Regions from separate parts of the Kitasatospora sp. NPDC059462 genome, predicted to be linked through region 1. Evidence: riboswitches for the same ligand, from Rfam matches in the RefSeq annotation. Region 1 holds a riboswitch; each other region holds the start of a gene.
What was found. A riboswitch is a leader RNA that binds a small molecule or an ion and turns the genes downstream of it on or off. The one in region 1 is predicted to bind cyclic di-AMP.
Positions count from the first base shown of each region.

Region 2: another riboswitch for cyclic di-AMP. It lies ahead of ACFXAM_RS24485 (NlpC/P60 family protein); the one in region 1 lies ahead of ACFXAM_RS27040 (transglycosylase family protein).
Region 3: another riboswitch for cyclic di-AMP. It lies ahead of ACFXAM_RS05705 (peptidoglycan DD-metalloendopeptidase family protein); the one in region 1 lies ahead of ACFXAM_RS27040 (transglycosylase family protein).

Region 1 is NZ_JBHYUU010000128.1:16,643-24,437, forward strand. It holds gene ACFXAM_RS27015 (NAD(P)/FAD-dependent oxidoreductase) at 1-706, opposite strand, end outside; gene ACFXAM_RS27020 (exopolyphosphatase) at 1,135-2,076, opposite strand; gene ACFXAM_RS27025 (DUF501 domain-containing protein) at 2,073-2,744, opposite strand; gene ACFXAM_RS27030 (septum formation initiator family protein) at 2,716-3,210, opposite strand; gene eno (phosphopyruvate hydratase) at 3,381-4,667, opposite strand; gene ACFXAM_RS27040 (transglycosylase family protein) at 4,911-5,852, opposite strand; cyclic di-AMP (ydaO/yuaA leader) riboswitch at 5,858-6,006, opposite strand; gene ACFXAM_RS27045 (cytochrome P450) at 6,238-7,524, opposite strand; gene ACFXAM_RS27050 (SDR family NAD(P)-dependent oxidoreductase) at 7,745-7,795, shown strand, end outside.
Region 2 is NZ_JBHYUU010000107.1:3,459-11,253, reverse strand. It holds gene ACFXAM_RS24505 (rhomboid family intramembrane serine protease) at 1-723, opposite strand, end outside; gene ACFXAM_RS24500 (hypothetical protein) at 925-1,188, shown strand; gene ACFXAM_RS24495 (NYN domain-containing protein) at 1,558-2,859, shown strand; gene ACFXAM_RS24490 (NlpC/P60 family protein) at 3,070-4,113, shown strand; cyclic di-AMP (ydaO/yuaA leader) riboswitch at 4,475-4,627, shown strand; gene ACFXAM_RS24485 (NlpC/P60 family protein) at 4,638-5,813, shown strand; gene ACFXAM_RS24480 (NlpC/P60 family protein) at 6,065-7,129, shown strand; gene ACFXAM_RS24475 (hypothetical protein) at 7,330-7,795, shown strand, end outside.
Region 3 is NZ_JBHYUU010000012.1:24,729-32,523, reverse strand. It holds gene ACFXAM_RS05730 (sugar kinase) at 1-491, shown strand, start outside; gene ACFXAM_RS05725 (IclR family transcriptional regulator) at 488-1,240, shown strand; gene ACFXAM_RS05720 (RidA family protein) at 1,290-1,697, shown strand; gene ACFXAM_RS05715 (DUF2470 domain-containing protein) at 1,845-2,573, shown strand; gene ACFXAM_RS05710 (APC family permease) at 2,676-4,283, opposite strand; gene ACFXAM_RS05705 (peptidoglycan DD-metalloendopeptidase family protein) at 4,641-5,648, opposite strand; cyclic di-AMP (ydaO/yuaA leader) riboswitch at 5,651-5,811, opposite strand; gene ACFXAM_RS05700 (MFS transporter) at 6,124-7,650, shown strand; gene purB (adenylosuccinate lyase) at 7,718-7,795, opposite strand, start outside.

The DNA of each region.
Region 1 (7,795 bases):
CCTCGATGTTGCGCTCCTCCAGCTTCTCCTTGGTCCACAGACCGAGGTCCGGGCCCATCTCGGGGAGGATGCGGTTGGCGGCCTCGACCACGACGAAGCGCATGTCGTCACGGCTGACGGTCTTGTAGATCTTGGAGGCGTCGCGCGCCATGTCCTCGATCTCGGCGATCGTCTCGACGCCGGCGAAGCCGCCGCCGATGATGACGAAGGTCAGCGCCTTGCGGCGGACCGCCTCGTCCGTGGTGGACTCGGCCTTGTCCAGCTGCGCCATGACGTGGTTGCGGAGGGCGATGGCCTCCTCCACGGTCTTCATGCCGATGCCGTTCTCGGCCAGACCCGGGATCGGGAAGGTGCGGGAGACCGAACCGGTCGCGACGACCAGGTAGTCGAAGGGCAGCTCGTACGAGTCGCCGGCCGCGGGCTGGATCGTGGCGATCTTGCGCTCGTGGTCCACACCGGTGACCGCACCGGTGAGCACCTCCGCGTTCTTCAGCGCGGTGCGCAGGGGCGCGACGAGGTTGCGGGGCGCGACGTTGCCGCCGGCCGCCTCGGGGAGGAAGGGCAGGTACGTCATGTACGACCGCGGGTCCACGACCGTGACGGTCGCTTCGCCGTAGCGCATCTTCTTGAGGATGCGCATCGCGGCATACAGGCCGACGTAACCACCGCCGACAATGAGGATGCGAGGACGCTCCGTGGTGCTCATATCCGAAAGTATCCAGCACCGCCCGGAGCAGTCTTCGTGAGCCCGCTCACAAGCTTATGGACCCCTTCTGCTACACTGCGCGCCCCCGTTCCGGCCCCCCGCCGGACCCCGCGCGGCCCTCCCGGGCCCCCGGTGCGCACGTCCGTTCGGACGCCCCCGCTGAGCAGCAACGATCCTTGACACGGCCCGGTTCCCGCATGGGATTTCGATTTTCAAACCTCCGGCGGGCCGGAACCTGCGATCCAGCGGTGATCACCCCCGGCGAACCTTCGGTCCCACATATCGGACGGACCGGGCCGCCGAGTACGGCGAAAGACCGGATCCTCATGTGAAGAAATTCACGAACATTCCCGCCCGACCGTCGGCGCGCCCCGGCCCCGGAGCCCCAGGGGGGGCTGCCGGGGCCGGTCGGCGGGTCCTCCGCCTGCTCAGCGGGCGATGCTCCAGGCGATTCCGTCGAGGATGTCGTGCTCGCTGACGACCACCTCGGCGGCGCCGGTGCGCTCCATGATCTCCAGCAGTTCCAGCGCGCCGGCCGCGATCACGTCCACCCGTCCCGGGTGCATCGACGGGATCGCCGCCCGCTCCGCGTGGGTGGCGTGCAGCAGCCGGTCGGCGATCTCGGCGACCCGCTCCCGGGAGATCCGGGAGTGGTGGATCGCCTCCGAGTCGTACCGGGGCAGGTCCAGGGCGATCGCCGAGATGGTGGTGACCGTGCCGGCCAGGCCGACCAGGGTGGCCGCGCCGGTCAGCGGGACGGCCTCGGCGGCCCGGTCCAGCTCCGCCCGCACGTGCGCGCGCGCCTCGGCGATCTGCTCGTCGGACGGCAGCTCGGCGCCGCCGAAGTGCCGCTCGGTCAGCCGGACGCAGCCGATGTCCACCGAGCGCGCCGCCCGGACGTCCTCGTCCCCGAGCACGAACTCGGTCGAGCCGCCGCCCAGGTCGAAGACCAGGTACGGGGCGGGGAACTGACCGCCGGTGAGCTCCTTGGTCGCGCCGACGAAGGACAGGTGCGCCTCCTCCTCGCCGCTGACCACCTCGGGCTCGACGCCCAGGGCCGCCCGCACGCCGTCGACGTACTCGGCGCTGTTCTCGGCGTCCCGGGAGGCACTCGTGGCGACGAAGCGGATCCGCTCCGGGCCCACCCCGAGGTCCGCGATCACCCCGGCGTACTCCCGGCAGGCGGCGAAGGTGCGCTCCAGCGCGTCCGGGTGCAGCCGGCCGGTGCGGTCCACGCCCTGGCCCAGCCGGTTGATGATCATCCGCCGGTCCAGGTCGGTGATCGCCCCGGTCTCCGGGTCGAGGTCGGCGACCAGCAGCCGGATCGAGTTGGTGCCGCAGTCGATCGCGGCGACCCGGGTGGTGGTCACGCCCCGGCCTCCCCCGCCTCGTCCGCCTCCTGCGCGGCCCGCTTGGCGGCGCGCTCGGCGGTCTTCTGCTCCTTGGCCGCGATCACGGCCGCATGGTCCTGCTCCTTGGCCCGGTTGCGGACCACCCGATCGCCGGCGGCCGCGACCTCGGCGGCGGAGACGCAGGGGCCCTTGGCCCACCAGTCCTCCAGCATGCCGATCGCCTCGTCGCCGAGCGGGTTGACGCCCTCGCCGGCCGCCAGCGAGTGGCCGACCAGCACGTGCAGGCACTTGACCCGGTCCGGCATGCCGCCGGCGCTCGGGAAGCCCTCCAGCACCTCGATGGCGTCACGGCGGGCGATGTAGTCCTCGTGCGCCTTCTGGTACGCCGCGGCCAGCTCCGGGTCCTCGGCGAGCCGGGCGCTCTGCTCCTTCATCACGCCGTCCGCCTCCAGGGTGCCGATCAGCGAGGCGGCCTTGGGGCAGGTCAGGTAGTAGAGCGTCGGGAACGGCGTGCCGTCCCGCAGGCGGGGGGCCGTCTCCACGACGTCCGGGTTGCCGCACGGGCAGCGGTGGGCCACGGCGCGCAGGCCGCGCGGGACCCGGCCGAGCTGTGCGGCGATCGCCGCGACGTCCTCGTCGGAGACGGTGGGGTGGTTCTCAGTGGTCATGGGAGGAGCTGTCTCCAGCGGGGGCGGGGGCGGGTGGTGAGGGTGGGGCGGACTGCCCCGGGGCGGCGGGGGCCGCCGGCGCGGCGGCGGCGTCCACGGAGTCCCAGACGCTGGCGTACCAGGGCCGGGCCGCCTTGGCCGGCGCGGCCGCCGGGCCCGCCGCGGGCGGCGGTGCGCCCAGCGCGGACTTCCCGGCGTCCTTGGCCGCCGGGTCCACCGCGATGTACGGGGTCTCCCCCGGCATCGCGTAGTGCAGCCGGGTGCGGGCCTGCGCCTTGACGTACTCCGGGTCCTGCCAGCGGGCCTTCTCCCGGCGCAGCTGCTCGACCTGCTGCCGGGCGTGCTCGGCCCGGGCGCGCTGCGCCGAGATCTCCGAGCGCTGGGAGACGAACTGCCGGGTCGGGTAGGCCAGGATCGCCACCAGTGAGCAGAGCACCAGCACGAGGACGGTCGCCCGGCTCGTGAACCGGGGCCGGGCCGCCAAGCCCGGGATCCTCCAGCCTGCCATCTCCGGTGTCCCCCTCCTGCTCCTGGTCCGCTCCTGGTCGCGACGGTGCCCCGCCGTCCACCCTACGGGGTGAACGGCGGGGCACCGGTCAGGCGTGCGCTACCGGGACGTCCCGGCGTCGACGGCCGGGGCGCCGCCGGGCGGGCTCAGCCCTCGTGCTTGAACCGCGGGAAGGCGCCGCGGCCGGCGTACTCGGCGGCGTCGTCGAGGATCTCCTCGATGCGCAGCAGCTGGTTGTACTTGGCGACGCGCTCGGAGCGGGCCGGGGCGCCGGTCTTGATCTGGCCGCAGTTGGTGGCGACGGCGAGGTCGGCGATGGTGACGTCCTCGGTCTCGCCGGAGCGGTGCGACATCATGCAGCGGTAGCCGTTGCGCTGGGCCAGCTCGACGGCGTCCAGGGTCTCGGTCAGCGAGCCGATCTGGTTGACCTTCACCAGCAGCGCGTTGGCGGTGCCGGTCTCGATGCCGCGGGCCAGGCGGGCCGGGTTGGTGACGAACAGGTCGTCGCCGACCAGCTGGACCTTGTCGCCCAGCTTCTCGGTCATGGCCTTCCAGCCGTCCCAGTCCGACTCGTCCAGCGGGTCCTCGATGGAGACCAGCGGGTAGGCGTCGACCAGGCCGGCGTAGTACTCGATGAGCTCGGCGGAGGTGAGCGCCTTGCCCTCGAACTGGTAGGCACCGTCCTCGTAGAACTCGGAGGAGGCGACGTCCAGGGCGAGCGCGACGTCCTTGCCCGGCACGTAGCCGGCCTTCTGGATGGCCTCGACGATGAGGTCCAGGGCCTCGCGGTTGGAGTCCAGGTTCGGGGCGAAGCCGCCCTCGTCGCCCAGGCCGGTCGACAGACCGCGCTCCTTCAGCACGCCCTTGAGGGTGTGGTAGACCTCGACGCCCCAGCGGACGGCCTCGGAGAAGGACTCCGCGCCGATCGGGGCGATCATGAACTCCTGGATGTCGACGTTGGAGTCCGCGTGCGAGCCGCCGTTGAGGATGTTCATCATCGGGACCGGCAGGACGTGGGCGTTCGGGCCGCCCAGGTAGCGGAACAGCGGCAGGTCGCTGGCCTCGGAGGCGGCGTGCGCGACGGCCAGCGAGACGCCCAGGATGGCGTTGGCGCCGAGCGAGGACTTGTCCGGGGTGGCGTCCAGGTCGAGCATGGCCTGGTCGATCAGGCGCTGCTCGGTGGCGTCGTAGCCGACCAGCTCCGGGCCGATCTGCTCGATGACGGCCAGGACGGCCTTCTCCACGCCCTTGCCGAAGTAGCGGTTCTTGTCACCGTCGCGGAGCTCCAGCGCCTCGAAGGCGCCGGTGGAGGCACCCGACGGGACGGCGGCACGGCCGGTGCTGCCGTCGTCGAGGCCGACCTCGACCTCGACCGTGGGGTTGCCGCGCGAGTCGAGAATCTCACGGGCGACGACGACATCGATGGACGGCACGAGGCATCTCCTAGCGGAAGCAGGTTCGGCTGACGGTGGGTGCTGTCGGCCGGACGATTGCGGAGTCGTTACGACCAGAGCCTAACCGCACGGGCTGTCCGGGCCACGTCGACCTCGGCTCCGTCTCAGCGTGTGGCCCGGCTACCCACCGGTAGTTCACCTGGTTGCCCGACCCGAGGGGGCCGGATGCGGACGAAGGGGGACCGATCGGTCCCCCTTCGTCCCGTGCGGCCGGACCGGCCGTCAGGCGAGGCTCAGCACCTGGCCCGGGACGATCAGGTTCGGGTCGGCGCCGACGGTGCCGCGGTTGCCGTCGTACAGCGCCTGCCAGCCGCCGGAGACGCCCTGGGCGGTGGCGATCCCGGCGAGGGTGTCGCCGGAGCGGACGGTGTAGCCCTGGCCGGCCGGCTGCTGCGCGGCGGGGGCGGCCGGGGCGGCGGCCTGCTGGCCGGCGTACTGCTGGTAGACGCTCTGGTGGCTGGTCCAGTACCAGGCGCCGTTGCTCTGGTACCAGAACACCTTGGCGTCGGCGTCCCAGCCGGCCTTGCCGGAGAAGGCCGGCGACTGCTGCTGCGCCTGCGGGGCCTCCTGCTTGGGCGCGGCGTGCTTCGGCGCGTACTGCTGCGCCTGCGGCTTGGCGGCCTGCTGCTGGACCTGCGGGGCCTGCTGCTTGGGCGCGGCGTGCTTGGGCGCGGCGGGCTTCGCGGTCTCCTGCTGCGGCTTGGCCTCCTGGGCGGCCTGCGGGACCTGCGGCTTCGGGGCGGCCGGCTTGGCGTCCGTCGAGGTGTCGACCGCCGCCGGGGCGCCGCCCTTGCTCAGGCCGGCCTTCTTGGAGCAGACGGGCCAGGCGCCCGGGCCCTGCGAGGCGAGCACCTTCTCGGCGACCGAGATCTGCTGGGCCTTGGAGGCCTGGTTGGCCTGCGGCGCGTAGGCGGTGCCGCCGTACGCCTTCCAGGTGCTGGAGGTGAACTGGAGGCCGCCGTAGAAGCCGTTGCCGGTGTTGATGCTCCAGTTGCCGCCGCTCTCGCACTGGGCGACCGCGTCCCAGGTGGAGACCGGGGCGGCGGAGGCGCCGGTGGCGCTCAGGATCGGCATGGCCAGTCCGACGCCGGCGACACCGGCGACGGCGATGGCCTTCTCGGCCTGGGTACGGCGACGGTGACGACCGGTTCCAACGAACAGCATGAAGGGGTCCCTCTCCGCACGCCTGCGAGGTGAGCTGTCGGGTTCGGACCGGGAGGTGGCCCGGCCGCGCGGAGGCGGCTTCACCCCTAGCCGTGGGAGACGGCGCAAAACCTGGGTCCCCCGCCCCTGCCCAGGGTTCTGGTCGGTTTCCCGTGGCGCGGCGGGCAGGACTCGGCGTTCCGCGCACGGGGCTCGCAGCTGCGAACTCCAGGGAGAGTAGACAGATCTTCAGAGCAATCACAAGCTCATATCGTCGATATCACATGGACATCACGTCATGTGATGGATTGCCTACCAACCGGGGCGGTATGTCCGGATTGAGGGTGGTTCAGACACCCCGGATCCGGGCAACGGAGAGTCTCCGTCAGCGCGTTGTGCCGATGCGTCAGCCCTCGGAGCCGGTCTCCGGAGCCTTGCCGCCGGGCGTTTTCTCCGGCGTGAATTCCACCGGAAGTTCACGGAGTCCACGCATGATCAGACCACCCCGCCAGCGCAGGTCCACCGGGTCCGCGGCGAGTTCGAGGTCCGGCAGCCGGGTCAGCAGGGTGGCCAGCGCGGCCCGCCCCTCCAGCCGTGCCAGCGGGGCGCCGATGCAGTAGTGGATGCCGTGCCCGAAGCCCAGGTGGGGGTTGTCCGTCCGGGCCAGGTCCAGGGTGTTCTCGTCGGCGAACCGCGCCGGGTCCCGGTCCGCCGCGGCGAGCACCACCAGCACCGGGTCGCCGACCGGGATCCCCACCCCGCCGATGGTCAGCGGACTGGTCGCGAACCGCCAGGTGGCCAGCTCCACCGGCCCGTCGTAGCGCAGGAGTTCCTCGATGCCGGTCTCCAGCAGCGCGCTCTCGCCGCGGCCGACCGACTCCTGGAGCAGGGCGCGCTGTCCCGGGTTGCGCAGCAGCGCGTACACGCCGTTTCCGATCAGGTTGACCGTGGTCTCGAAGCCGGCGAACAGCAGGATGAAGGCCATCGCCGCGGCCTCGTTCTCGGTCAGGTGCTCGCCGTGGTCGCTGGCCCGGATCAGCCCCGAGATCAGGTCGTCGCCGAGATCGGCCCGCTTGCGGTGGATCAGCTCCGCCAGGTAGGCGCGCATCCGCTTCACCGCGCGCCCCACGCCGCCGCGCTGACCGCCACCGTGCCGGATCATCATCCCGGCCCAGTCCCGGAAGTCGTCCTGGTCCTCGGCCGGCACCCCGAGCAGGTCGCAGATCGCGTAGATGGGGAGCGGGAACGCGAACTCGTGGATCAGGTCGGCGGACCCGCGCGCGGCGAAGCCGTCGATCAGCCGGTCGGTCAGCTGCTGCACCCGCGGCTCGAAGGCCGCCACCCGGCGCGGTGTGAACGCCTTCGACACCAGCCGCCGCAGCCGGGTGTGGTCCGGCGGGTCGATGTTCAGCAGGTGGGTCATCAGGTCGGCCTGCCGCTCGCCCGGGATGCCGACCCGGCCGGTGCGGTGGGCCTGCTCGCTGTGGTGCACCGGGTTCTTGGAGAGCCGGCTGTCCGCGAGCGCCTGCCGGGCGTCCGCGTACCGGGTGACCAGCCAGGCCTCCACCCCGCTCGGCAGGGTGGTCCGGTGCACCGGTTCGTGCTCGCGCAGCCAGGCGTACGCGGGGTACGGATCGGCGGCGAACTCCCAGGTGAACAGGGGCGGACGGGGGGAGGCGGGCTGAGCTGGCATGGGTCGACGGTATCCCGGGCGTGTCCCGGTCACCGCACGGCGTGCGCACGCCGTGCGCGCGGGCGGCGCGGGACCCGGACGCGGTCCGCCGCGCGCGGCAGGCGTGAGCCTGGTCACCTGAGGGGTAATTCCTGTTGCGGAGGGTCAGGACCTGCCTACGATCCTCCGCAAGATGTCCGTGGGCGCCGGTGCGGAGCCGCCCACAGGGAGGAGCAAGGCCATGCGGGTCACCGGTTCGGTCGTCGTGATCACCGTGCTCGACGGCGGGTCG
Region 2 (7,795 bases), on a different contig from region 1:
GCCGATCACGTGCACCAGGTACGCGACACCGGGCCCGGCGGAGTGCACCGACCACCACTGGAGGGCGAACCAGAGCCCCAGCACCAGCCAGGCCGGGAAGCGCAGCGGCAGGAAGAGCAGCAGCGGGACGAGCGTGGTGACCCGGGCCCGCGGGTGGAGGCGCAGATAGGCGCCGAGGGCGGCGGAGATCGCCCCGGAGGCGCCGATGAGCACCCTGGTCGCGTCCGCCGAGTGCGCCTCGGCCAGGGCGAAGCCGTAGGTGGTGAGCGCCCCGGACGCCAGGTAGAAGAGGAGGAACCGGGCGCGCCCCAGCCGCCGCTCCACGGTCGGGCCGAAGACGTGCAGGAAGAGCAGGTTGCCGAGCAGGTGCAGCCAGCCGGCGTGCAGGAAGAGCGCGCTGAGCACGGACAGCGCCGGGTGCTTGCCCGGGGTGGGCGCGGCCGGGCAGCCCGGCACCGGGTCGGGGGCCTCGGCGAGCTGGCCGGCGGTCAGCGGGTGTCCGGTCAGCAGCTCGGCGGGGACGGCCCCCCAGCGCTGCTCGTAGCGCTGCTCCGCGCAGACCCGGCTCTGGCCGCGGCCGTAGAGCGGGTTGAGCCCGGCGGCCGGTCCGAGCAGGAACACCGCGGTGTTGAGCGCGATCAGGGCGTAGCAGACGGCCGGGGCACCGGCGGCCGGCCGGCCGCGGCGGGTGCCGGCACGGGCGGGCAGGACCGGGAGCGCCATGGGCCCCAGCATCCCCCCGGGAGGGGACGGGCACCGCGCGGTTGCGGCAGGTGGGCTACCGGTGGCGGCCGGTCGGCCGGTGGCCGTGAAGGTTGCCCCAGGCAATAGGCTTGGGGCGGGCATTCCCGCCTCCCGCCGCCGACGCCGGGGCTCCGGGGGGAGCGCCTGAGCCCATTCAGGGACCACCCGAGAGGACCCCCGATGACCGTCCCCGCTCTGACCGCCGAGACGCGCTGGCGCTGCACGCTCTGCGGCAACCTGACCCGCTTCGACGTGACCCGGACCGCCCGGGTCACCGAGTTCCTCCACTTCGACCTGGCCGGCGAGTCCAAGGTCGAGGAGACCCAGGTGCACAGCGAGACCGTCGAGTCGGTGCGCTGTCGCTGGTGCAACGCGGTGGACCAGGTCGAGCTGGTCGCCCGCCCGGGCGCGGCCGACGGCGCCGAGGCCGTCGAGCAGGCCTGACCGCCTGATCCGTGCGGCGGGCGGTGCGGGGCGTGGCCGCCCGCCGCACGGGACAATACAGAGAGAACGCACGGAGTGTGACGGGGGCGGCGGCCGGGGGCCGTACCCCGCTGGACCAGGATCGGAGCCGAGGACGTGGTGGACGCAGCGAAGGAGCCCGCCGGGCCGCAGGGGCGGCAGCCCGCTGTGGACGCGCAGGCGCCGGACGCGGCAGGGGCCGCCCCCTCCGGCACCGACGCCCCGGCCGAGCCGGCCGCCGGCGAGGAGTCCGGCACCGGTGAGGACCCGGCGGCAGCCGTCGACGGGCGGGCGCCGCGGACGGCGGGCGCCGAGGCCGCCGGGGACGGCGCGGCGGGCAGCGCCGAGACGCTGGACCGGCCGCTGCCCGAGGGCGTGCGCCGGCGCGTGGTGGGTCTCGCCTCCGACGCGCTCGGCGGGCTGCCGCTCGGGGAACTGCCCCAGTCGTTGCGCCAGTACGCCAAGTTCACCCCCGCGCGCCGGGCCAAGTACGCGGCGACCGCGCTGGCGGCGGCGCTGGAGGCGGAGCCGGCCTTCCGGTCGCGGATAGCGGAGCGGCTGCGGCTGGGCCAGCCCGACCTCGTCAAGGCGCTGGAGTCGGGCACCGTGCCGGGCGCCGCCGACCCGATGGACGTGGCGGCGGCCGCCTATCTGGTGCGCTCCTCGGGGTGGAGCCGGCTGGTGGCCGCGGTCGGCGAGGAGGCCGATCGGGCGGGCGCCGAGGGCGCGGCGGCCGAGGCGGCCCGGCTGGTGGAGAAGCTGCAGGCCGAGCTGGCCGAGCTGCGCTCCGCGGCGCGGGCCGACCTGGAGCGCCAGCGGGCCGAGTCGGAGGAGGTCCGGCGGGAGGCCGACTCGCTGCGCCGCCGGCTGCGTTCGCTGGAGAGCGACACCCGCCGGGCGCAGGCGGAGACCCGCAAGGTGACCGGCGAGCTGGAGGCGCTCAGGGCGCAGGCGGCGGCCGAGCGGAGCGCGGCGGAGACCGAGGCGCGCCGGCTGCGGCACCGGATCACGGAGCTGGAGAACACCGCCGAGCAGGGCCGCCGGTCGGCCCGCGAGGGGCGCAGCGTCGAGGACATGCGGCTGCGGCTGCTGCTGGACACCGTTCTGCAGTCGGCGCAGGGGCTGCAGCGGGAGCTGGCGCTGCCGGTGTCCCAGATCCGCCCGGCGGACCTGGTGGAGGCGGTGGTGCCGGGTGCGGCCTCGCCGCACGACGTGGCGCGCCGCGGCCTGGCCGAGGACGATCCGGCGCTGCTGGACCAGCTGCTGGCGATCCCGCAGGTCCATCTGGTGGTGGACGGCTACAACGTGACCAAGACGGGCTATCCGACGCTGCCGCTGGAGCAGCAGCGGATCCGGTTGCTGGGCGGGCTGGCGATGCTGGCGCAGCGCACCCAGGCGGAGGTCACCTGTGTGTTCGACGGCCAGGACCTGGACGTGCCGGTGATCATGGCGCCGCCGCGCGGGGTGCGGGTGCGGTTCAGCCGGACCGGGGAGACGGCGGACGAGCTGATCCGCCGGCTGGTCCGGGCCGAGCCGCAGGGGCGTCCGGTGGTGGTGGTCTCCACCGACCGGGAGGTCGCGGAGGGCGTGCGGAAGGCCGGCGCGCGCCCCGTCGCGTCGGTGCTGCTGCTCAACCGGCTGGCCCGGCCGTAGCCCGTTCCCGGGGCGGCCCGGCCGGTATGACGGCTGGTCAGCGCCGGGATTGCGGTGTTGTGCGTGTTTTGTGAAGTCAGATGGACGGTTCGGGTTCACGCGAACGGGGGAGTGGCGCGAAGCGTGGATCTTCACTAGGGTCTGGCGTCAAACCTATTTTCCGGATTCTCACCCGTTCGGGTGAGGCCATTGGAAGAAGGAGCCGGTCCCTTGGCCTCCCACCGCCGTCCCAAGCAGCCGAGCCGCGCGCGGGTCTCCGTGCTCACCGCTGCCGCTGCGACCGCGGTCGCCCTCTCCGCCCAGGTCGCCGCCCACGCCGCGCCCAGTCCGTCGCCCAAGAAGGACGACGTCAAGGCGCAGATCGACCAGTTGCAGGAAGAGGCCGAGCAGGCCACCGAGAAGTACAACGGGGCCAAGGAGCGCGCGGACCAGCTGCGCAAGCAGGCGGACCAGCTGCAGGACCAGGTGGCCCGCGGCCAGGAGCAGATGACCCAGCTTCAGGCCGGGCTGGCCGAGGTGGCGGGCGAGCAGTACCGCACCGGCGGCATCGACCCGTCCGTGCAGCTGATGCTCACCTCCGACCCGTCCGGCTACCTGGACAAGGCCTCCAGCGTCCAGCAGGCCAGCTCCAGCCAGGCCGAGGCGCTCAAGGGCCTCCAGGACCAGCAGCGCCGGCTCGACCAGCAGAAGGCCGAGGCGGCCGCCGTGCTGGCCTCGCTGGACAGCACCACCAAGGACCTGAACCAGACCAAGGCCGAGGTCAACAAGAAGCTCCGGGAGGCCCAGGAGCTGCTGAACTCGCTCAGCGCCGCCGACCGCGCGGCCCTGAAGGCGGCGCAGCAGCAGGCCGACCGCGCCTCCCGCGGCTCGGAGCGCACCGACCTGGGCAGCCTGCCGCAGGCGAGCGGCAAGGCGGGCTCCGCGGTCGCCCTCGCGATGAGCAAGCAGGGCTCGCCCTACGGCTGGGGCGACGTCGGCCCGAACACCTTCGACTGCTCCGGCCTGATGGTCTGGGCGTACGGCAAGGCCGGCGTCTCGCTGCCGCGCACCTCGCAGGCGCAGGGCAACTACGGCACCCGGGTGCCCTCCCTGGCCGAGGCCCAGCCGGGCGACCTGGTCATCTACCGCGACGACCGCAGCCACGTCGGCATGTACATCGGCAACGGCATGGTGGTGCACGCGCCGCGCACCGGTGACGTGGTGAAGGTGATGAAGGCCGACGCCATGAAGATCAACACGATCCGCCGGGTCTGACGGCGGGCCGTCTGACGGGTCGCCACGACACGCCCGGAGGCCCGTTCCGGCTCCTGTGATCAGCGCCACCCCCGGCCGGGGGTGGCGCTGACGTTTCGGCCGCGCATTCGAACGTCTGACGGAGAATGATCAGCCCGATGTGGGGATGTGATCACGTTCGGTCATTTTCACAAGGGAACTTGGGTATTCTTCCGACTTTTTTCTGACAAGGATTTGAACGGATCACGGATCTGTTACTAGGGTCGTGCCTCGAACCACGCACAGTCGATCACCCAGCCTGGGTGGCGGCGGGGTTCGCCGCCGAGTTCGTGAAGCAGCGGGAGGGCGCCTTCGGGTCGTCCCTCCGAGTGAAGGCCCAGCAGTCGGGGGTCCGCTGTGGAACGGAGCCGGGGAACCACGTTCCTCCGGGGTGAATCGGCGCCAGGCCGGCCGCGCGAGCGGCGGGTGAGGCGTCGTAGGGCACGCTTCCGCCCGAACCCGTCAGCTCACCCGGTAGGCGGATGAGGAAGAAGGAGTCCGCCTTCGTGGCGTCCCATCGTCGTCCCAAGCCCGCCGGCCGCACCCGTGTCTCGATCCTGACCGGTGTCGCCGCCGCTGCCGTCGCCCTCTCCGCGCAGTCCGGCGCCCACGCCGACCCGACGCCGACCAAGGACCAGGTCAAGGAGCAGGTCGACCAGCTCAACGAGCAGGCCGAGGTCGCCACCGAGAAGTACAACGGCGCCCAGGCCAAGCAGCAGGAGCTGCAGAAGCAGGTCGCCGAGCTGCAGGACAAGGTGGCCCGTCAGCAGGCCTCGGTCACCGAGGCGCAGGGCGGCCTCGCCGAGATCGCCGGCGAGCAGTACCGCACGGGCGGCATCTCGCAGACCGTCCAGCTGATGCTCTCCGCCAGCCCGGACAACTTCCTCAGCCAGGCCGACGCCCTGAACCAGGCCGGTTCCACGCAGTCCGGCGCGCTGAAGGAGCTCCAGGAGCAGCAGCGCAGGCTCGACCAGGACCGCACCGAGACCCAGGCCAAGCTCGCCGAGCTGGAGGCCACCACCCAGCAGCTGAAGTCCTCGAAGGAGGACGTCCAGGGCAAGCTGCAGAAGGCCCAGGACCTGCTCAACACGCTCACCGAGCAGGAGCGCCAGGCGCTGCGCGCGGCCGAGGAGAAGGCCGCCGCCGAGGCCAAGGCCAAGGCGGACGCCGCCAAGGCCGAGGCCGCCAAGGCCGCCAAGGAGAAGGCCGACGCCGAGCGCGCCTCCCGCGACGCCAACCGCACCAGCCCGAGCGCGCCGTCCACGGCCGCTCCGGCGGCCCCGGCCGCCACCGCCAAGCCGGCCGCCCCGGCGGCGCCCGCCGCCAACGGCTCGCGCGCCGCCGCCGCGATCGCCGCCGCGGAGAGCAAGCTCGGCTCCCCGTACGTGTACGGCGCCACCGGCCCGAACTCCTTCGACTGCTCGGGCCTCACCGGCTGGGCGTACGCCCAGGCGGGCGTGTCGCTGCCGCGCACCTCGCAGGCGCAGGCCACCGCCGGCACCCAGATCGGCTCGGACATCTCCAAGGCCCAGCCCGGCGACCTGGTGATCTTCTACGGCGACCGCCACCACGTGGGCATCTACGTCGGCGGCGGCCAGGTCATCCACGCCCCGAAGCCGGGCGCGTCGGTCCGCTACGAGGCCGCGTCCAACATGCCGGTCAACACCATCGTGCGCCTCTGACCCACGGTCGGCAGGCTCCGCCGGGCCCGGTTCCCCCGCACGGGGGGACCGGGCCCGCGGCATTCCCCGGCCCGCCGGGACGCTCGGTCCGCGAACCGATCTGATGTCCGAGGAGTGTCCGAATATTCGGGTTCGGAGGGGTTTGGAATCGGTTGCCCCGACTCGCTAACGTCTGCCACCGGACGCCCGCTTCGACAGCCGCCCGCTCCGGTGCGGCGGCGGGCCGGGCCCAGGATCGGAGCCGACGTCGCATGGCCGTGCACCGCCGTTCCCCGCTGTCAGGTGCGCACGTGCTCGCCCGGGCGCTGGTGCTCACCGCGGCGGCCGCCACCGCGTTGGGCGTGTCGGCCGGCGGCAGCGCCCGGGCCGTGCCCGGCTCGCCGGACGCCCCGGCCGACCGCAAGGACGTCAAGGCACAGGTGGAGCAGCTCTACGACGAGGCCGAGCAGGCCTCCGAGCGCTTCAACGCCGCCCAGGAGGCCCAGCAGCGGCTCCAGCACGAGACCGGCGATCTGCAGCAGCAGATCGCCGTCTCCCAGGACGAGCTCAACCGGCTGCGCGGCGAACTCGCCACCGTGGCCGGCGCCGAGTACCGCGGCGGCGGGATGACCCGGACCGTCCAGCTGATGCTCTCCACCGACCCGGAGGCCTACCTCTCCCGCGCCCGGGCCCTCGACCAGAGCGCCGAGCGGCAGAACGAGACCCTGCACGAGCTGCGGGGCCGTCAGCGGGTGCTCGACCAGCGCCGGGCCGAGACCACCGCCAAGCTCGCCGAGCTGGAGCAGACCCGCAAGGCGCTGGCCGAGAGCAAGCAGCAGATCCAGCAGCGGCTCGCCAAGGCGCAGCGGCTGCTCAACGGCCTCGGCGCCGTCGAGCGCGCCCGGCTCGCCGCCCAGGACGCCCGTGAGGCGGAGCAGCGGGCCACCCGGGGCACCGACCGGCTGGACTTCGGCACCGCCCCGCCCGCCTCGGAACGCGGCGCCGCCGCGCTGGCCGCCGCGGTGCGGATGATCGGCGCGCCCTACGTCTACGGATCCACCGGGCCCAAGGCGTTCGACTGCTCCGGTCTGATGTACTGGAGCTGGCGGCAGGCCGGAGTGACCCTGCCGCGCACCTCGCAGGCCCAGGCGTACGCCGGGCGGCGGGTCAGCCTCACCGAAGCGCGGCCGGGAGACCTGGTGATCTTCTACCGGGACATGCACCACGTCGGGATGTACGCCGGCGGCGGGGTGATCGTGCACGCCCCCTACCCGGGCGCCAAGGTCCGCTACGAGGCCGTCAACGCGATGCCCGTCTCGGGGGTGATCCGGCTCTGAGCCGCCCGGATCCCGCCGCCGGCCGCCGGCCCTCGCGGCGCACCGCCCTGCTGCTCGCGGCCGGCGGGCTGGTCCAGCTGTCACTGCCCGGGGCCGCCCCGGCGCGGCCCGCCGCCGCGGCCGCGGACGAGCACGCCGAGGTCCTGGCGCTGCTCGACGGGCGGGCCCGGGCGCTGACCGCCGGGCCGCCCGCGCTGCCGGTGCGGGCCGGCTACCGCAACCTGCTGCTCGGCCCGGTGGACCGGGCCGGGCGGTGCGCCGCCACCGCCGAGCTGACCGTCGAGGTGACCGGGTACGACCGGCAGCCGGTGGTCCACCCGCGCCGGCTGGCGCTGGCCCGCTCCGCGGCCGGCTGGCGGGTCGAACGGGAGGAGGGCGCGGGCGGGCCGCCACCGCTGTGGGACCTCGGCGCGGTACGGGCCGAGGCGGGCGCGCGCTGCCTGGTGCTCGGGGTGGACGCCGGGGGCGCTCCCGCGTCCGCCGGACCCGCCCCCGCCGGACTCGCCGCCGTCGGCGACCGGGCGGCGGCGGCCGTCGAAGCGCTCTGGGGCAGCGCCTGGGCGGGCCGGCTGCTGCTCGAACTGCCCGCCACCCGGGAGCAGTTCGCCCGGCTGGTGGCGGACGACCGGCCCGGCTGGTCCGGGATGGCCGCGGTCACCGTGGCGG
Region 3 (7,795 bases), on a different contig from region 1:
AGACCGCCTTCGGCACCGGCGACCCGCAGGAGCTGCGTCGGCGCTTCCCCTCCCCCGCGACCCTGGTGGTCAAGGACGCCGCCCGGCTGGTCACCGCGGTCGGGCGCGACGGCAGCACGGTCGGCGAACCGGCGCTGGCCGTCGAGGTGGTCGAGGCGACCGGCGCGGGGGACGCCTTCGCCGCCGGCTACCTGGCCGGCACCGTCCGCGGCCTCGACCAGCGCCGCCGCCTGCGGCTGGGCCACCTGAGCGCGGCCTGCGCGCTGACCGCCCACGGCGACCAGGCCGAGCTGCCGCCGGCGGCGGTGGTCACGGCCCTGCTCGACGCCTCGCCCGAGGACTGGGCGGCCACCCGGGTCTCGGCGGATGGCATCGTGTCTCCTGTCCTGTCCGCACCGGCCGCCCCCGCGCCCACCGCGGAGACCGCCGCCCCCGGGGGCGGTGCCGCCGACCCTCGACCGGCCGCCGCCAAGGCCCTTGGAGCACCATGAGCCAGACCGTGACCCGCGCCCTGCGCATCCTCGCCGAGCTCGGCGAGGGCGAACGTTCCCTGGACCAGCTGGCCGAGGTGCTCGGCGTGCACAAGACGACCGTGCTGCGGCTGCTCCAGTCCCTCGAAGAGGAACGATTCGTCTACCGGGACGCCGGCTACCGCTACCACCTGGGCGCCGGCCTGTTCGCCCTCTCCGGGCTGGCCCTGGAGCAGCGCGGGGTGCGCCGGATCGCCGCCCCGCACCTCGCCGAGCTCAACTCCGCCACCGGCCAGACCGTGCACCTGGCCGCGTACGAGGGCGGCGAGGTGGTCTACATCGACAAGTACGACTCCCGCCACCCGGTGCGGATGTACTCGCGGATCGGCCTGCGGGCCGCCCTGCACAGCGCCGCCGTCTCCAAGGTGCTGCTCGCCGACCTGCCCGCCCCGGAGCGGCGCCGGGTGGTGGCCGGGATCGACTTCGTCCCGCACACCCCGCGCACCCTGGCCACGCCCGAGGCGCTGCTCGCGGAGCTGGAGAAGGTCGCCGCCCAGGGCTGGGCGCAGGACCACGCCGAGCACGAGGCGTTCATCAACTGCGTGGCCGCGCCGATCCGGGACGCCAGCGGCCGGGTGGTGGCCGCCGCCTCGATCTCCGTCCCCGACGTCGTCCTGCCGTACGAGCAGGTGCTGGAACTGCTGCCGCAGCTCCTCGCCACCACCAGGGCGGTCTCCGCCGACTGCGGACAGGTCCCGCACCACCCCTGAAGCCGATCCCCCGACCCCCGACCGCACCCCACCGAGGAAGCGAAACCGCATGAGCGACAAGACCGAGATCCGCACCGACGGCGCCCCCGCCCCGGCCTGGATGTTCTCCCAGGGCGTCCGCAAGGGCCCGATCCTCCAGGTCTCCGGCCAGGGCCCGCAGGATCCGGCCACCGGCGAGTACCTGTACCACGGCGACGTGAAGGCGCAGACCCGGCGCACCCTGGAGAACGTCAAGGCGATCGTCGAGGCGGGCGGCGCCACCATCGAGGACGTGGTGATGTTCCGCGTGTACCTCACCAAGCGCGCCGACTTCCCGCTGATGAACGAGGTCTACGCCGCTTTCATCGAGGAGAACATCAAGCCGGGCGGCGTGAAGCCGTGCCGCACGACGATCTTCGTCGAGCTGCCGCAGGAGCCGATGCTGGTGGAGATCGACGCCCAGGCCGTCGTCGCCTGACCTCCCCCGGCACGACCCGAAGGGCCCGGACCATGCGTCCGGGCCCTTTCGCATCCGTCCCGAAGGCGCCTTGCCCTCCCCCCCGCAACTCATTAGGTTAGGCTCACCTAACCAACAGGCAGGCAGCCCGCCGGAGGTCCCGCACCCATGAGCCCGCACCCCCACGACGCCGAGACCGCCGTGCCCTCGGAGCCGAGCGCCGCCGAGCGGATCGCCGGTGTGCTCACCGCCGCCTCCTCGGTGGTCGTCCGCGCCCTCGGCGAACAGCACGAACTGACCACCCCCGTCTCGGTGCACGGCTCCCGGCTGCGGCTGCGCGCCCCGCTCGACGCCCCGCTGACCGTCGCCGCCGCCCACGGGCCGGACGGCCTCGCGGTCGTGCTCGACCTCACCGACATCGCCCCGGTGGCCGTCCGCGACCGGGTCCGCGGCCGCCTCACCCTGGCCGGCCGGCTCGACCTCGCCCACCTCGCCGACGACGGCCTCAGCGTCCACCTCCGCCTGGACGTCGCCCACGCGGTGCTCTCCACCCCGTACGGCACCACCGCGATCACCGGCGCCGACCTCGCGGCCGCCGGGCCCGATCCGCTGGCCCGCTACGAGGCCGGCCTGCTCACCCACCTCGCCGACGACCACCGGGACGCGCTCACCGTGCTCACCCGGCTGCTCGACCCGGCGCTGCTCGCCGCCCGCCCCGCCGTCCGCCCGCTCGCCCTGGACCGGTACGGCCTGGTGCTCCGCCTGGACCACCCGCACGGCCACCGCGACGTCCGCCTGGTCTTCCCCGAACCGGCCCGCGACGCCGACGAGTTCGGGCACCGGATGCACCAGCTGCTGACCGCCGCCGAGCAGGAGCTGCCCGCCGCCCGCCCCTGAACCGCCCGCCCTGACGGCCCGCCGCCGAGCCACCCGTCCCGGAACCGCCGCCGCCGAACCGCCCGTCCCTGTACCGCCGCCGCCGAACCGCCCGGCGGGCCGTCAGGCACCCACCGGCTCGGCCTCCCCGGAGCGCTCCGCCGCGTCCTCCAGGACGATCCGCCCCATCCGGGCGTACCGGTCCGGCCGGCGGGCGCGCATCCACAGCGCCAGCCCGAGGCCGCCCAGGAAGGTGCCGGTCACCAGGTACGGCATCAGCCGGAAGAGCAGCGTGCCGGCGGCCGCGCCGGCCGCCGCGTCCCGGTGGACCACCAGCAGGGCCACCACCCCCGCCATGCCCACCCCGCCGGCCAGCGGCGCCACCAGCGTCCGGAACCAGTGCCGGGTCCCCGGATGGCGGCCCTGCACGTGGAACCAGCCGACCACGGCGAACGAGCAGAGCGTCTGCACGATCAGGATCGCCATCGTCCCGAGCAGCGCCAGCAGCGTGTACAGGTGCGCGTAGGGGTCCATCCCGGCCAGCAGGAACCCGGCCACCAGCGCCGCCGCGACCACCGACTGGGCCGCCGAGGCGACGTGCGGCGAGCCGTGCCGCGGATGGGTGCGCCCCAGCGCCGGGTGGACGAACCCCTCGCGCCCGATCGCGTACAGGTACCGGGCCGCGCACTGGTGGAAGGCCATCGCGCAGGCGAAGGAGCCGCTCACCACCAGCCACTGGAAGACCGTGACCGCCCAGCCGCCGAGGTGCGCGCCCAGCGGGTCGAAGAACAGGCTGTTGCCGTCCTTGCCGGGGACCGCGCCGCGGGCCACCTCCACCGCGCGCCGCGCACCGTTGCCGGAGACGATCATCCAGGACACGAAGACGTAGAACAGCCCGACGCCGACCACCGAGATCAGCGTCGCCCTCGGCACCACCCGCTTCGGGTCGCGGGACTCCTCGCCGTACATCGCGGTGGACTCGAAGCCGACCCAGGAGCAGAACGCGAAGAACAGCCCCAGCCCCGCGCCCGCCCCTCCGCCGTCCCCGCCGGCGCCACCGGCGCCACCGGCGCCACCGGCGCCGCGGAAGGCGTTCAGCGGATCCAGCGCCTCCCCGGCCACCAGCCCGTCCGGCCCGCCGCCGGTGACCAGCACGGCCAGCGACACGGCGCCCAGCACCGCGACCTCCAGCACCAGCGCCACCCCGAGCACCCGCGCGGTCAGGTGCAGGTCGAACCAGGCCATCACCGCGATCACCAGCAGCCCGAGCCCCGCGTACCAGCCCCACGGCAGCACCACCCCCAGCTGCGCCGCGACCAGCGCGCGCAGCGCGTACGCGAAGAAGCCGAGGACGGCCGCCTCGAAGACGACGTACGCGAGCAGCGCCAGCAGCCCCGAGGCCATCCCGACCACCCGGCCCAGCCCGTGCGAGATGTAGCCGTAGAACGCCCCGGCCGCGGTGATGTGACGGGCCATCGCCACGTAGCCGACCGAGAAGACGGTGAGCACCAGGGTCGCGAACACGTAGGCGGCGGGCGCCCCGGCGCCGTTGCCCTGGCCGATGACGATCGGGAGGTTGCCGGTCATCGCGGTGATCGGCGCCGCCGTGGCGACCGCCATGAACACCACGCCCGGCAGACCGACCGAGTCCGCCTTCAGCCGGTCCACCCCGTCCCGCCGCCCCGCGCCCGCGGTCACGTCCCCGGTCGCGTCCCCGCGCTGGATGGCCATCCGGCACCCTTCACCTGCCGTGGCTGCGCCGCCCGCCGGAGCGGACGGGCGATGACAAGCCGACAGCATCGGCGGGCCGCACCCGGGCCCGCAAAGCGGGGTGACCCGGCGTCAGCACCGCCGGGTTGACGCCCTGTTCGAGCCGCGGGCCGGCCCGTTCGACCGGGGGACGACGACGGCCGGCCCGGCTCGCGAGGGAGGTCTCGCGAACCGGGCCGGCCGGACGGGCGTGTCCCGCGCCCGTCGATCCGCTGGAGGTGCGGTGCTCACCCGGTCGAGCGGTCACCCGACATGACCATCCCGGGGGAGCCGTCTCGCCCCGCACCCAGCGGTGGCGGAGGTGATCCGACCGGAGGGTCAGATCGCGACGCCGCGCGCCCGCAGGTAGGCGATCGGGTCGATGTCCGAGCCGTACTCCGAGCCGGTGCGGATCTCGAAGTGGAGGTGCGGGCCGGTCACGTTGCCGGTCGCACCGGAGAGGCCGATCTGCTGGCCGGCGGTGACGGTCTGGCCGACCTTCACGCCGATCGAGGACAGGTGCGCGTACTGGGCGTACTTGCCGTCGGCGAGCTTGATCTCGACCTCGTTGCCGTAGGCGCCGCCGTTGCCGGCCTTCACCACGGTGCCGTTGGCGACGGCGCGCAGCGGGGTGCCGGTGGAGGCGACGAAGTCGGCGCCGGTGTGGTGGCCGGAGGACCACATCGAGCCGGCCACGCCGTAGGCGGTGCCGAGCTTCGGGTTGGCCAGCGGGGCGACGTAGCCGGAGGTGGCGGCGACGACCGGGGTCGCGGTCACCGGGGCGACGGTGGTCTGCACGGCGGGCTTGGCGGCCGGGGCGGCCGGCTTGGTCGCCGGGGTGGCCGGCTTCGCGGCCGGAGCGGCGGGCTTGGTCGCCGGGGCGGCCGGCTTGGCGGCCGGAGCGGCCGGCTTCGCGGCCTGCTTGGCGGCGGGCGCGGCCTGCTTGGCCGCCGGGGCGGCGGGCTTGGCGGCCGGGGCGGCCTTGGTGCCGAGCGCGAGCTGCTGGCCCGGGAAGATCAGGTTCGGGTTGGCGCCGACGACCGAGCGGTTGTGCTCGTACAGCGCCTGCCAGCCACCGGTGACGTTCTTGGCGTCGGCGATCTTCGACAGGGTGTCCCCACCGACGACCTTGTAGCTCTCCTCGGCCTGGGCGGCGGGAGCAGCGGCCTGAGCGGCCGGCGCGGCCTGGGCGGCGGCCTGAGCGGCGGGCTTGGCGGCCGGAACCTCGTGCGCCTGGGCGGAGACGGTGGTCACCAGCGGGAGGGCGAAGGCGGCACCGGTGACAGCGGTGGCGATGCCGATGCGGGCGGCGCGGGGCAGGGCGATACGACGAGCCTGTGCGGGCATGGAAATGTCCTCTCCGACGCCTGCGAGGTGAGCTGTCGGGTTCGGGCTGGAGTTGCCCGGCCGCAAAAGGCGGCTTCACCCCTAGCCGGACCGCGAATTCGGGTCCGGCGACTTACCTGTGGGTCCCCCGCTCCTGCCGTACAGAGTTCGTTGCGTACCACCGGGCAGCGGCAGGACTAGGCGTTCCACCCGGTGGCCACCCGGGCTGACGCCGGGCGGTCGCTGAACTAAAACTCATCCGTTCGGGTGAAGCAATGTCGATCTCCGCGGCCCGGGACCAAAGTCCGCCCCACCGTGACGCTGCGCAGAAAAGGCATGCACAGTACGCACACAATCCATTCACCGCGCGCACGTGATCCGCAACCCTGCGCCAATGCCGGAACCAGTGCGTACACGATCACTCACGGAAAGGACATCCCCCGACACACCCCCGGTGACCCTTGTCACGTGGGCCCCGCCGGACCGACCATGGGCCGTGGCCACCTCCGAGGCCGGCACCCTGCGGTTGGGCACCGCGCAGGGTCGCTGGGTACTACTGGCGACGGTGCTCGGCTCCAGCATGGCGATGCTCGACGGGACCGTCGTGAACGTCGCGCTGCCCAGGATCGGCGCCGACCTCGGCGCCCAACTCGACGCCCTGCAATGGACGCTCAACGCCTATCTGCTCACCCTGGCGGGCCTGATCCTGCTCGGCGGAGCGCTCGGCGACCGGTACGGCCGGCGCCGGGTCTTCCTGCTCGGCGTGGTCTGGTTCGCCGCCGCCTCCGCGGCCTGCGCCGCCGCGCCCACCGTCGAGGTGCTGATCGTCGCGCGCGCCGTCCAGGGCGTCGGCGGCGCGCTGCTCACCCCGGGCTCGCTGGCGATGCTCCAGGCCGTCTTCCACCCGGAGGACCGCTCGGCGGCGGTCGGACTCTGGTCCGGCCTCGGCGGGGTCTCGGCGGCGGTCGGCCCGCTGCTCGGCGGCTGGCTGGTGGACGGCCCGGGCTGGCGCTGGATCTTCCTGCTGAACCTGCCGCTGGCGGCGCTGGTGGTGGCGGTCTCCGCCCGGCACGTGCCGGAGAGCCGCGACGAGTCCGCGACCGGCCGCTTCGACGTGCTCGGCGCGGTGCTGGCCGCCCTGGCGCTGGGCGCCGTCACCTATGCGCTGACCGCCGCCGGGAAGGGCCTGTCCCCCGCGGTCTGGGTCACCGGGGCGGCGGGCCTGCTGCTCGGCGCCGCCTTCGTGGCGGTCGAGCGCCGCACCCCGGAGCCGATGCTGCCGCTGGGCCTGTTCTCCTCCCGGCTGTTCACCGCCGTCAACCTGGTCACCCTGACCGTCTACGCGGCGTTCAGCGGCGTCTTCTTCCTGCTGGTGGTGCAGCTGCAGATCGTCTCCGGGTTCTCCCCGCTGGTCTCCGGGCTGGCCCTGGTGCCGATCACCGTGATCATGCTGGTGCTGTCGGCCCGGGCGGGCCGGCTCGGCAAGCGGATCGGCCCGCGGCTGCCGCTGACCGTCGGCCCGCTGCTCTGCGCGGCGGGCGTCCTGCTGATGCTGCGGATCGGCCCCGGCGCCTCGTACTGGACGGACGTGCTGCCCGCCGTCGCCGTGATGGGCAGCGGCATGGTGCTGCTGGTCGCGCCGCTGACCGCCACCGTGCTGGCGGCGGTGGAGGTGCGTCACGCGGGCATCGCCAGCGGGGTCAACAACGCCGCCGCCCGGGCGGCCGGGCTGCTGGCGGTCGCGGCGCTGCCCGCACTGTCGGGGCTGAGCGGCGACGCCTACCAGGTGCCGGACGCGGTCGACTCCGCCTTCCGCACCTCGATGCTGATCTGTGCCGGGCTGCTGGTGGCCGGCGGGCTGACCGCGCTGGTGGCCGTCCACGGCAACGTGCTGGCCCCCGAGGACGCGCACCCGGTGGCGGAGCCGGACTGCCGCTACGCCTGCGCGACCAACGGCCCGCCGCTCGACCCCGGCCACCCGGCCCCGGTCGCGGCCGAACGCCGCGAGGGCCCCGCCGCCTGACCGGCGACGGGGCTGCGACCCGGCCGTCCGCCCGCCGGAGCGGCGGGCGGACGGGCGTGACGTTCCGTCAGAGAATGTCGCCCGGCGCGTACTTGGCGGCCTCCGGGTATGCGGCCGCGACGGCCTCGACCTGGCGGACGACCTC